DNA from 4 places in the Streptomyces sp. NPDC048211 genome. Region 3 is predicted to be linked to each of the others. Evidence: riboswitches for the same ligand, from Rfam matches in the RefSeq annotation. Region 3 holds a riboswitch; each other region holds the start of a gene.
What was found. Region 3 has a riboswitch for cobalamin ahead of ACGFZA_RS15070 (ABC transporter substrate-binding protein). Riboswitches for the same ligand answer to the same signal wherever they lie in the genome.
Positions count from the first base shown of each region.

Region 1: another riboswitch for cobalamin. It lies ahead of metE (5-methyltetrahydropteroyltriglutamate--homocysteine S-methyltransferase); the one in region 3 lies ahead of ACGFZA_RS15070 (ABC transporter substrate-binding protein).
Region 2: another riboswitch for cobalamin. It lies ahead of ACGFZA_RS20600 (CbtB-domain containing protein); the one in region 3 lies ahead of ACGFZA_RS15070 (ABC transporter substrate-binding protein).
Region 4: another riboswitch for cobalamin. It lies ahead of ACGFZA_RS38090 (cobalamin biosynthesis protein); the one in region 3 lies ahead of ACGFZA_RS15070 (ABC transporter substrate-binding protein).

Region 1 covers NZ_JBIDAD010000005.1:412,744-414,934, reverse strand. The annotation lists gene metE (5-methyltetrahydropteroyltriglutamate--homocysteine S-methyltransferase) at 1-1,189, opposite strand, end outside; cobalamin riboswitch at 1,350-1,566, opposite strand; gene ACGFZA_RS21410 (carbohydrate kinase family protein) at 1,677-2,191, shown strand, end outside.
Region 2 covers NZ_JBIDAD010000005.1:219,504-221,694, forward strand. The annotation lists gene ACGFZA_RS20595 (histidine phosphatase family protein) at 235-819, opposite strand; adenosylcobalamin (AdoCbl) riboswitch at 944-1,037, shown strand; gene ACGFZA_RS20600 (CbtB-domain containing protein) at 1,083-1,301, shown strand; gene ACGFZA_RS20605 (CbtA family protein) at 1,331-2,104, shown strand.
Region 3 covers NZ_JBIDAD010000003.1:511,765-513,955, forward strand. The annotation lists gene ACGFZA_RS15065 (FecCD family ABC transporter permease) at 1-284, opposite strand, end outside; gene ACGFZA_RS15070 (ABC transporter substrate-binding protein) at 281-1,321, opposite strand; cobalamin riboswitch at 1,384-1,571, opposite strand; gene ACGFZA_RS15075 (hypothetical protein) at 1,691-1,867, opposite strand; gene ACGFZA_RS15080 (acyl-CoA dehydrogenase) at 1,864-2,191, opposite strand, start outside.
Region 4 covers NZ_JBIDAD010000018.1:25,207-27,397, reverse strand. The annotation lists gene ACGFZA_RS38100 (anion permease) at 1-624, shown strand, start outside; gene ACGFZA_RS38095 (hypothetical protein) at 649-882, shown strand; cobalamin riboswitch at 1,044-1,176, shown strand; gene ACGFZA_RS38090 (cobalamin biosynthesis protein) at 1,311-2,191, shown strand, end outside.

The DNA of each region.
Region 1 (2,191 bases), on a different contig from region 3:
CGCGGGAGGCCAGGGCCGCCCGGTTCGTGGCGAGTTCGGCCGCGACGGCACCCGTGCCCCGGGTGAGACCGCGGGCGAGGACGGCCAGTTCGGCGGTCTTCTGGCGGGCGAAGGCGAGCCATCGCCCGATCCGGGGGTCGATGCCGCGCTCGGCATCGGCGTCCAGGGGGACGTGCAGCAGTGAGCAGGAGGCCGAGACGTCGACCCGGCCGGCGAGACCGAGCAGGGTTCCCAGCGTCGCGAGTGACTTCTCCAGGTCGTTGATCCAGATATTGCGGCCGCTGACGACGCCCGCGACCAGCCGCTTGCCCGGCAGCCCGCCGGCGGCTGCGAGATCGGCGAGGTTGGCGGCGCCGGATTCGGTGAAGTCGAGGGCCAGTCCCTCGACCGGAGTCCGGGCCAGGACGGGCAGGGCGGTGCCGAGGCGCCCGAAGTAGGAGGCGACCAAGAGCTTCGGCCGGTCGTCCGACCCGCCCAGCCGGTCGTAGGCGCGGGCGACGGCGTCCAGCTCCGCCGGCGTGCGGTCCTGGACGAGGGCGGGCTCGTCGAGCTGCGCCCAAGCGGCTCCCGCCGCCCTGAGGTCGGCGAGTACCTCGGCGTACACGGGCAGCAGCCGGTCCAGGAGGGACAGCGGGTCGAAGTCCGCTGGGGCGCCGGGGGCCGCCTTGGCCAGCAGGAGGTAGGTGACGGGGCCGACGAGGACGGGCCGGCCCGTCATGCCGAGGCGGGCGGCTTCGCGGAACTCGGCGACCTGCTTGCCGGAGTCGGCGGTGAACACCGTTTCGGGGCCCAGTTCGGGGACCAGGTAGTGGTAGTTGGTGTCGAACCACTTGGTCATCTCCAGCGGGGCCGCCTCCCGGCTGCCGCGGGCCATCGCGAAGTACCCGTCCAGGGGATCGGCCTCCACGGCGGTCCGGTGGCGGTCCGGGATCGCACCGACCATGACGCTGGTGTCCAGGACGTGGTCGTAGAGGGAGAAGTCACCGGTGGGGAGTTCACCGATTCCGGCGGCCGCGAGTTCCTCCCAGTTCGCCCGGCGCAGGGCGGCGGCCGACTCCCGGAGGGATTCGGCGGTGACGCCGCCCTTCCAGTAGCCCTCGACGGCTTTCTTCAGTTCGCGGTGATGGCCCTGGCGGGGGTAGCCGAACACGGTGGCCGCTGCCGTCGCCGTGGTGGGTTCGGATGTCACGTAGCTCTCCTTCGCGAGCGTGTCTCCTGCGGATCCCGGATCGGGTCGAGGGCGCGAAGGGGTGACGGACCGGGCGGATCGCCGCACCGTCCCGGTGCCCGTCCACCCGCTGTCTGCCGCCGACCCGCCCACGAGGTCACCGAGATCTCCGCATCCGAGGGTTCGGTTGCGGGCAACGGGCAGGTCTTCGGACTCGCGGGCACGTCTGCCGAGGCAGACACCTACTGGCCGTCGCTTCCCGGACCCTTCGGATCCAGTGCGTATGACGGCGGTCGTTCCCGCTCACCGCTGCGGGGCAGTCCCGGATTCCCACCGGGTTCCCTCTTGCGACGCACCTGCCTGGCGGACAGGGGCGAACCAGCTGCACCACCCACCCTAAGGCCTCGCACGGCACGGTGTTGTTCACATTCCGGACCCGCGGGTGGGACGGATATGTGTGACGGGCCCTCGGTCATACTGGCCACGGCGGGAACAGAGAGGCGGCACAGTGGTTCGACAACTCACGGAATACGACGTCTTGGTGGTCGGCGGCAGCGGGGTGGACACCATCGTCCGCGTCGACGCCCTGCCGGTCCCGCTCGCCGACTCGGTCATGGTCGGCCCGATCGAGGAGTGGCCCGGCCATACCGGGGGCAATGTGGCGCTCGGCGCCCGTGCGCTGGGGCTGGACGTCGCGCTGCTCGACTGCATCGGCGACGACTGGACCGGTGTGCAGGTGCGCGAGCGACTGGCCAAGGGCGATGTGGAGTTCCATCCGCTGATCTCGGCGGCGGGCACCCGTCGTGCGGTGAACCTGGTGGACGCGACCGGGCGTCGGATGTCGTTCTACGATGCCCGCGACCCGGAGGATCTGCGGATGCCGCAGGACTTCTATCTCCCCCGGCTGCGGCGGGCCCGCCACGTCCATCTGTCCATCATGAACTTCACGCGCTTCCTCTACGACGACATCGAGGCCCTCGGCATCCCGGTCTCCACCGATCTGCACGACTGGGACGGGCTGAA
Region 2 (2,191 bases), on a different contig from region 3:
CACTAAGGGCTGTCCCGCAATTCCTGGCGGGCGCACGACGACAGCTACGGCACCTCGCCGCGTTGTCGAAACGCCCGAATACATCCAGTATGCGGGCGCCCCTCCGCCTTGCGATGCACCGCATCTGACGCCGCGCGCTGATCCACCAGGAATTGCGGGACAGCCCTTAGCTGGATGCGGGGCGACCACGCACGCGGGGGACGCTCGGACGGCCTCGGCCCTGGCCGAGTGGCGTCAAGCGCCCTGCTCCGGCGTGAGCGGCCGGCCGCAGCGCAGGTTCCACCGCCCCGACCTGCCGCTGAGCTCGGTGAGCGTCAGCGGGGCGACATCGATACGCCAGAACGCCTGCGGCGAAAGGTCGAGCGCGTGGACGACCGCGGCCCTGACCACGGCGGGCTCGACCACCGCCAGCACTCGACCGGGGTCGCCGGCGTCGAGAGAGCCGAGCCACGCCCCTGCCCGCGCCCACAGCTCTAGCAGGGACTCGCCGCCGTGCGGCGAGGCCGAGGGATCCGCGAGCCATGCCGCCACAGCCTCCGGCTCACTCGCGCTCACCTCGTCCAGGCGGGCACCTGTCCAGCGCCCCAAGTCCCAGTCACGGATGGCGTGTTCGGTAACGGAGCCGATCTCCAGGGCCTCGGCCGTCCGGGTGCAGCGCCGGGACGGCCCGTGCAGCGCCCGGTCCGCCGGGGGCAAGGTGTCCGCCGAGGCTCGGGCCTGCCGGAGCCCGGATTCGTCGAGGGACGCGTCACCGGCGAACCGGGCCTCGCGCAGCGCGGCGTTCATCGCCGGTGAGATCAACATCACCCGTACCGCCATACCCGCTCTCAACTCCCTGAACTCTGGTCACTTGGCCAGGTCCACCATGGCATCCGGGGACGGACAGGCCGTCCACGGGCACCATGGCGGCGCCCGCTCGCAGGCGGTATGGTCGCGACGACATGACGAAGGTGTGACGGAAGTCCGGTGAGAATCCGGCACGGTCGCGCCACTGTGAACCCGTACCCGTACGGGAAGTCAGACCCAGCACCTTCGTCTCAGGCACCACGATCGGGACGCGTGTTCCCTCAGGAGGTTCTGCCATGGCACAGACTGCTGCTGCCCCCACCACCGCCGCACCCGCCCTCACCCCCATCTCGCTGAAGGCGATCGCCCCTTGGGCCGCCTTCTTCGGCATCCTCATGCTGATCCTGCTGTACTTCGTCGGCGCCGAGCAGGGCGCCACCGCGCTCATCTCGGGCGAGGGCGTGCACGAGTGGGTCCACGACGGGCGCCACCTCCTCGGTTTCCCCTGCCACTGATCCCACCGCTTGATCCAGGGGAACCCCTCATGAACTCCATATCTGTCAGGACCCTGCTGGTCCGCGGCATGCTGGCCGGACTCGTCGCGGGCGCGCTCGCCCTGTGCGTTGCCTACTTCCTCGGCGAGTCCCGTGTGGACGCGGCCATCGCTCTCGAAGAGACGCACAGCCACGACCACGGCGGCGGCGAAGAACTCGTCAGCCGCACCATGCAGTCCACCGCCGGCCTCGCCACCGGTGTACTCGTCTTCGGTGTCGCCGTCGGAGGCATCGCCGCACTCGTCTTCTGCTACGCCCTCGGCCGGATGGGCCGCTTCGGCCCCAGGGCGACGGCTGCGCTGATCGCGGGCGCTGCTTTGGTGGCCGTGTACATCGTGCCGTTCCTGAAGTACCCGGCCAATCCGCCGGCGGTCGGCAACCCGGACACCATCGGCCAACGCACCGCCCTGTTCTTCCTGATGGTCGCGCTCAGCGTCCTGCTGGCCGTCGTCGCGGTCATCCTCGGCAGGCGGCTGGCTCCGCGCCTGGGCAACTGGAACGCCACGATCGCCGCAGCCGGCGGCTATGTGCTGGTGATCGGGCTGGCCTACGCCTTCCTGCCCTCGTTCAACGAGGTCGGAAAGGACTTCCCGGCTTCCCTGCTCTGGGAGTTCAGGCTGGCCACGCTGGCGGTGCAGGTCACGCTCTGGACCACCTTCGGGCTGGTATTCGGGTACCTCACCGAGCGGCTGCTGGTGCCGAAGCCGGGAACGGCCGCGGTCACGGACGGCGCCGCGAACCGGCCGGCCACCGTCGCCGGCTGAGTCCTGGGGCACCACTGGCCGGCACTCCGCCACGCACGTCGTGCAGAGGGCGGGATGCGGGGTGCGGCAGGAGGTGCTGATGTGCTG
Region 3 (2,191 bases):
CAGACGGCGGCGAGCAGGGTGCGGGGCATGCGCAGGTTCCAGATGATGCCGTCGCGGATCGGGCTGATCCGCGAGTCGCCCGCTCCGAGGTGGGAGGCGACCGCGGACCAGACGTCGGCGACGGAGATCCGGGCCGGGCCGATGGTGACGGCGACGGCGACGGACAGGGCGAGCAGCACGAGTCCGCCCGCCCACAGGAGTCCTTCGCGGATACCCCGGACGCGGGGCCCGGCGGGCGCGGCCGTGTCCTCGCGCGCGGCCGCGGCCTGTTCGGTGTCCGTCACCCGGCGAGCCCGAAGGTGCGCAGGCCGGCGGCCACGCGCTCCACGCCTTCGACGGTCCGGATGGTCGGGTTCATCGCCTGGCCGCTGAGCAGTACGTAACGCTTGTGCCGGACGGCGTCCATGTTCTTCGTGACGGGGTTGGACTCCAGGAAGGCGATCTTCTTGGCGGCGCTCTCGGCGGTCTGCGACTTGCGGGTCAGGTCGCCGATGACCAGCACGTCCGGGTTGCGGTCGGCGACCGTTTCCCAGTTGATCTGCGGCCATTCCTCGTGCGTGTCGTCGAAGGCGTTCTTCGCGCCGAGCTCCCGGGTGATGATGCCGGGCGCACCGCAGCAGCCTGCCAGGTACGGGGCCTCGGAGTTGGCGAACCAGTACAGCAGCGTGGCCCCGGAGGCGTCGATGCCGCTCGTCGCCTTCCGCACCCGGGCGCGCAGCCCGGCGACGAGCTTCTCACCGCGCTCCGGTACACCGAACACCTGGGCCAGGTCGCGTACTTCGGCGTAGACGCTGTCCATGGTCAGGGCGCCGGTGCGGACCCCGTCGCCGTCCTTGCTGTTGTCCTTGGCGGTGCAGTCGGCGGGCGAGACGTAGGTGGGGACGCCGAGCTTCTCGAACTGCTCGCGGGGGGCGACACCGCCCTTGGCGAGGGTCGATTCGAAGGAGGCGCTGACGAAGTCGGGCTCCTGGTCAAGGACCTTCTCCGACGAGGGGCGGTTGTCGGAGATCCTCGGGACACCCGCGTTGGCCTTCTCCAGGCCCTTCAGTACCGGATCGGTCCAGGTGGCCGTGGCGGCCAGCCGGTCGGCGAGGCCGAGCGAGAGCAGGATCTCGGTCGATCCCTGGTCGACCGGCACGGCGCGCTTCGGCGCCGCGTCCACGGTGACGGTCCGTCCGCAGTTCTTCAGGATCACCGGATAGCCTTCGCCTCCGCCGGACTTGGCGGCGGAGCTGTCCGTGCCGCCGCCGCAGGCGGTCAGCAGGATCAGTGCGGCGGTGAGCAGGGCGGCGGAGCGGGCGGGGCCGGCTATGGGCGGCACGGAGTACCTCGGCGTCTCTGGGCCCATGCGCGGGGCCCGGTGTACGGAGTTCCGCGGCCCGGTACCGGACCGCGGGTGCCAGCAGGTCTTCGGACTCGGGTTCGCGCGGACGGGACGCCTTCCCGGGAAACCGTGGGTCTCCCAGTGGCCGTGGCCCCGCCCGTCCCCCTCACCGCTGCGCGTCAGTTCCGGATTCGCACCGGATTCCCTGACCCCTACGTGGAGTTCGACTGGCTCCGGGCACGCTACCACGGCCCTCCGCGCAGCTCAGCGGCGGTGCGGCCGGCTGACACGGGCCTGCCGCCGCGGGCGCCGGAGCGGTGCCGTGCACCGCCCCGGCGCCGGCGCGACCGCGCAGCGCCTCTCCGGCTACACCTTGCGGCGAACCGATTCGCCTGCGTGGCCGCGCTCTCCCCCGCACCACCGTGAGAGCACGGCCGGGGTCCCCCAGAAGGCCAGCAGGACGAACCGGACGCCCAGACCGCGCACCGTGTCCGCCGCCCGGCGCGGCAGCACGGCGGTCTCCTCTCGCGGTGTGCCCGTCATCGCTGGCCCCCGGCGGGTTCTCCGGCCGGGGCCGTGTGCCAGGACGCGCCCGGGTCGTCGTACGCGTCCGTATAGCGGGCTCCCGCGATGGGCCAGTCGGCGAGCAGTTCCCCGGGCAGCGCGAAGGACTCGGCCAGTTCCGGCAGATGACCGCTCACGGCGGCGACGAGCCGCTCGACGGCGTCGGTCAGCCCGTCGACCTGGCCGGCGGTCAGGTGGCCGGCGGCCAGCAGGTCCCCGCTGTGGCGCGCGACCCGGCGCAGCGCGAACAGCCGGGCCAGTTCGTCAAGACGCTCGCGGTCCTCACCGGGAGGCAGAGCCGCG
Region 4 (2,191 bases), on a different contig from region 3:
CTCGCCCCCGGCTCCAACCCGCCGGTGTGGGTCATCGTGTGCGCCGGCCTCGCCATCGCGCTCGGCACCTACCTGGGCGGCTGGCGCATCATCCGCACCATGGGCAGCGGCCTGACCGAGCTGAAGCCGCCGCAGGGCTTCGCCGCCCAGACCAGTGCGGCCACGGTCATCCTGGCCTCCTCTCACCTCGGCTTCTCCCTCTCCACCACCCAGTCCTGCTCCGGCGCCGTCATGGGCGCGGGCCTCGGCCGCAAGGGCGGCGTGGTCCGCTGGTCCACCGCCACCCGGATGTTCGTCGCCTGGGGTCTGACCCTGCCGGCCGCCGGTCTGGTCGGTGCGGGCGCTGAGTTCCTCACCAAGCAGGGCACCTGGGGTGTCGTGGTCGTAGCGGCGCTGCTGATCGCCGGCTCCGGTGCGATCTGGATGCTGTCGCGGCGCAAGCCCGTCGGACACGACGACGTCGCCCCGGCCGGTGCGGACGCCGAGCCCGCGGGTGTCGTCACCACGGCCATCGCGGCCGTCAGCCCGCCGCCCACCGCGGCTGCCCAGCCCCATGACCTCATGGCCACCATCCCGGCCCCCGCCGGGCCGGTCACCGACCCGGCCCGACCCGCCACGGTCTAGAGCCTCCGGTAAGGACAGATCTCCATGAACATCGACTGGGCAGCCCTCGGCACCGTCTTCGGCGTCTCGCTCGTCGCCACCGTCGCGCTGGTGGGCCTCTTCACCCTCGGCATCGCCGGCCTCTCCAAGCAGCCGGAACCGGCCGCACAGGGCGGATCGACGGGCGGATCGCTCGTACTGGCCCGCACCGGCGCGTACGTCTGCTTCGCGCTGTGCGCCGCCGCCGTGGCCTACGGCATCTATCTGATCGTCGCCTGAGACCACACCCTCCCCTTCCCGCTCACCCGCATCGGGCCGGACGCACCTCGTGTGCGCCCGGCCCGATGTGCGTCTGCGCACACTGCACCGCCGCAGGTCAACGGCAAGTTGACGGGCGTTCGCAGAGCGTGGTGGACTGCCGGAGCCATTACGGCGACAGCAGAGGAAGCCGGTGCGAATCCGGCGCGGTCCCGCCACTGTCACCGGGGAGCAGTCCCCCACCACTGGAAGTCACGGTCCACGCAAGCGGACTGGAAGGCCGGGGGAACTGCGGATCCGGAAGCCAGGAGACTCTCGTCGCCGTCACGTCGAACCAGGGCGCGGACCCTGAGTGAGGACATATCGCCATGCCCGGCTGCCGTGCGTTCCCTCCTGTGCGACTCAGAACAGGCCCCAAGGTCCTTCGAGGCGCAACGGCCGGCTGAACCGTGCGTGCCGATCGCATCTTCGCGTACGGCGCCACAGCCGGTCTGATCGGCGATCTGCTGCTCGGTGACCCCCGCAGGGGGCACCCGGTCGCCGTCTTCGGGCGGGCCGCGGCAGGCGTCGAACGCCGTCTGTGGCGCGACCATCGCGGGTGGGGCGCCCTGCACACCCTGGTCTGCGCCGGAGGCGCCGCCGGGGGTGCCGCGCTGGCCTCCCGCGCCCTGCGCCACCACCCCGCCGCGTCCGTCGCCCTGACCGCCGCCGCCACCTGGTCCGTCGTCGGCGGTACGTCGCTGGGGCGCGAGGCCCGGGCCATCGGTGGCGCGCTCGCCGCCGGGGACATCGAGCTGGCCCGTGAGCGCCTGCCGCACCTGTGCGGCCGCGACCCGCACTCCCTGGACGGGCCGCAGATCGCCCGCGCCGTCGTGGAGTCCGTCGCCGAGAACACCTCGGACGCCGTCGTCGGCGCCCTGGTGTGGGGCGCGCTGGGCGGGGTGCCCGGACTCGTCGGCTTCCGGGCCGCCAACACGCTCGACGCGATGGTCGGTCACAAGTCGCCCCGCTACCGGCGCTACGGCTGGGCATCGGCCCGCCTCGACGACGTCGCGGGCTGGCCGGGCGCCCGGCTGACGGCCCTGCTCGCCGTGACCGCCGGGGGACGGCCACGCGGAGCGGCCCGTGCCTGGCGGGCCGACGCCGCCGGGCACCCGAGCCCCAACGCGGGGCCGGTGGAAGCCTCGTTCGCGGGCGCGCTCGGCGTACGGCTCGGCGGGACGCTCGCCTACGGCGGCCGGGTCGAGCACCGTCCCGTGCTCAACGGGGAGACGGGCCGCGCGGTGGAGCCCGAGGACATCGAACGGGCCGTACGGCTGTCGCGTCGCGT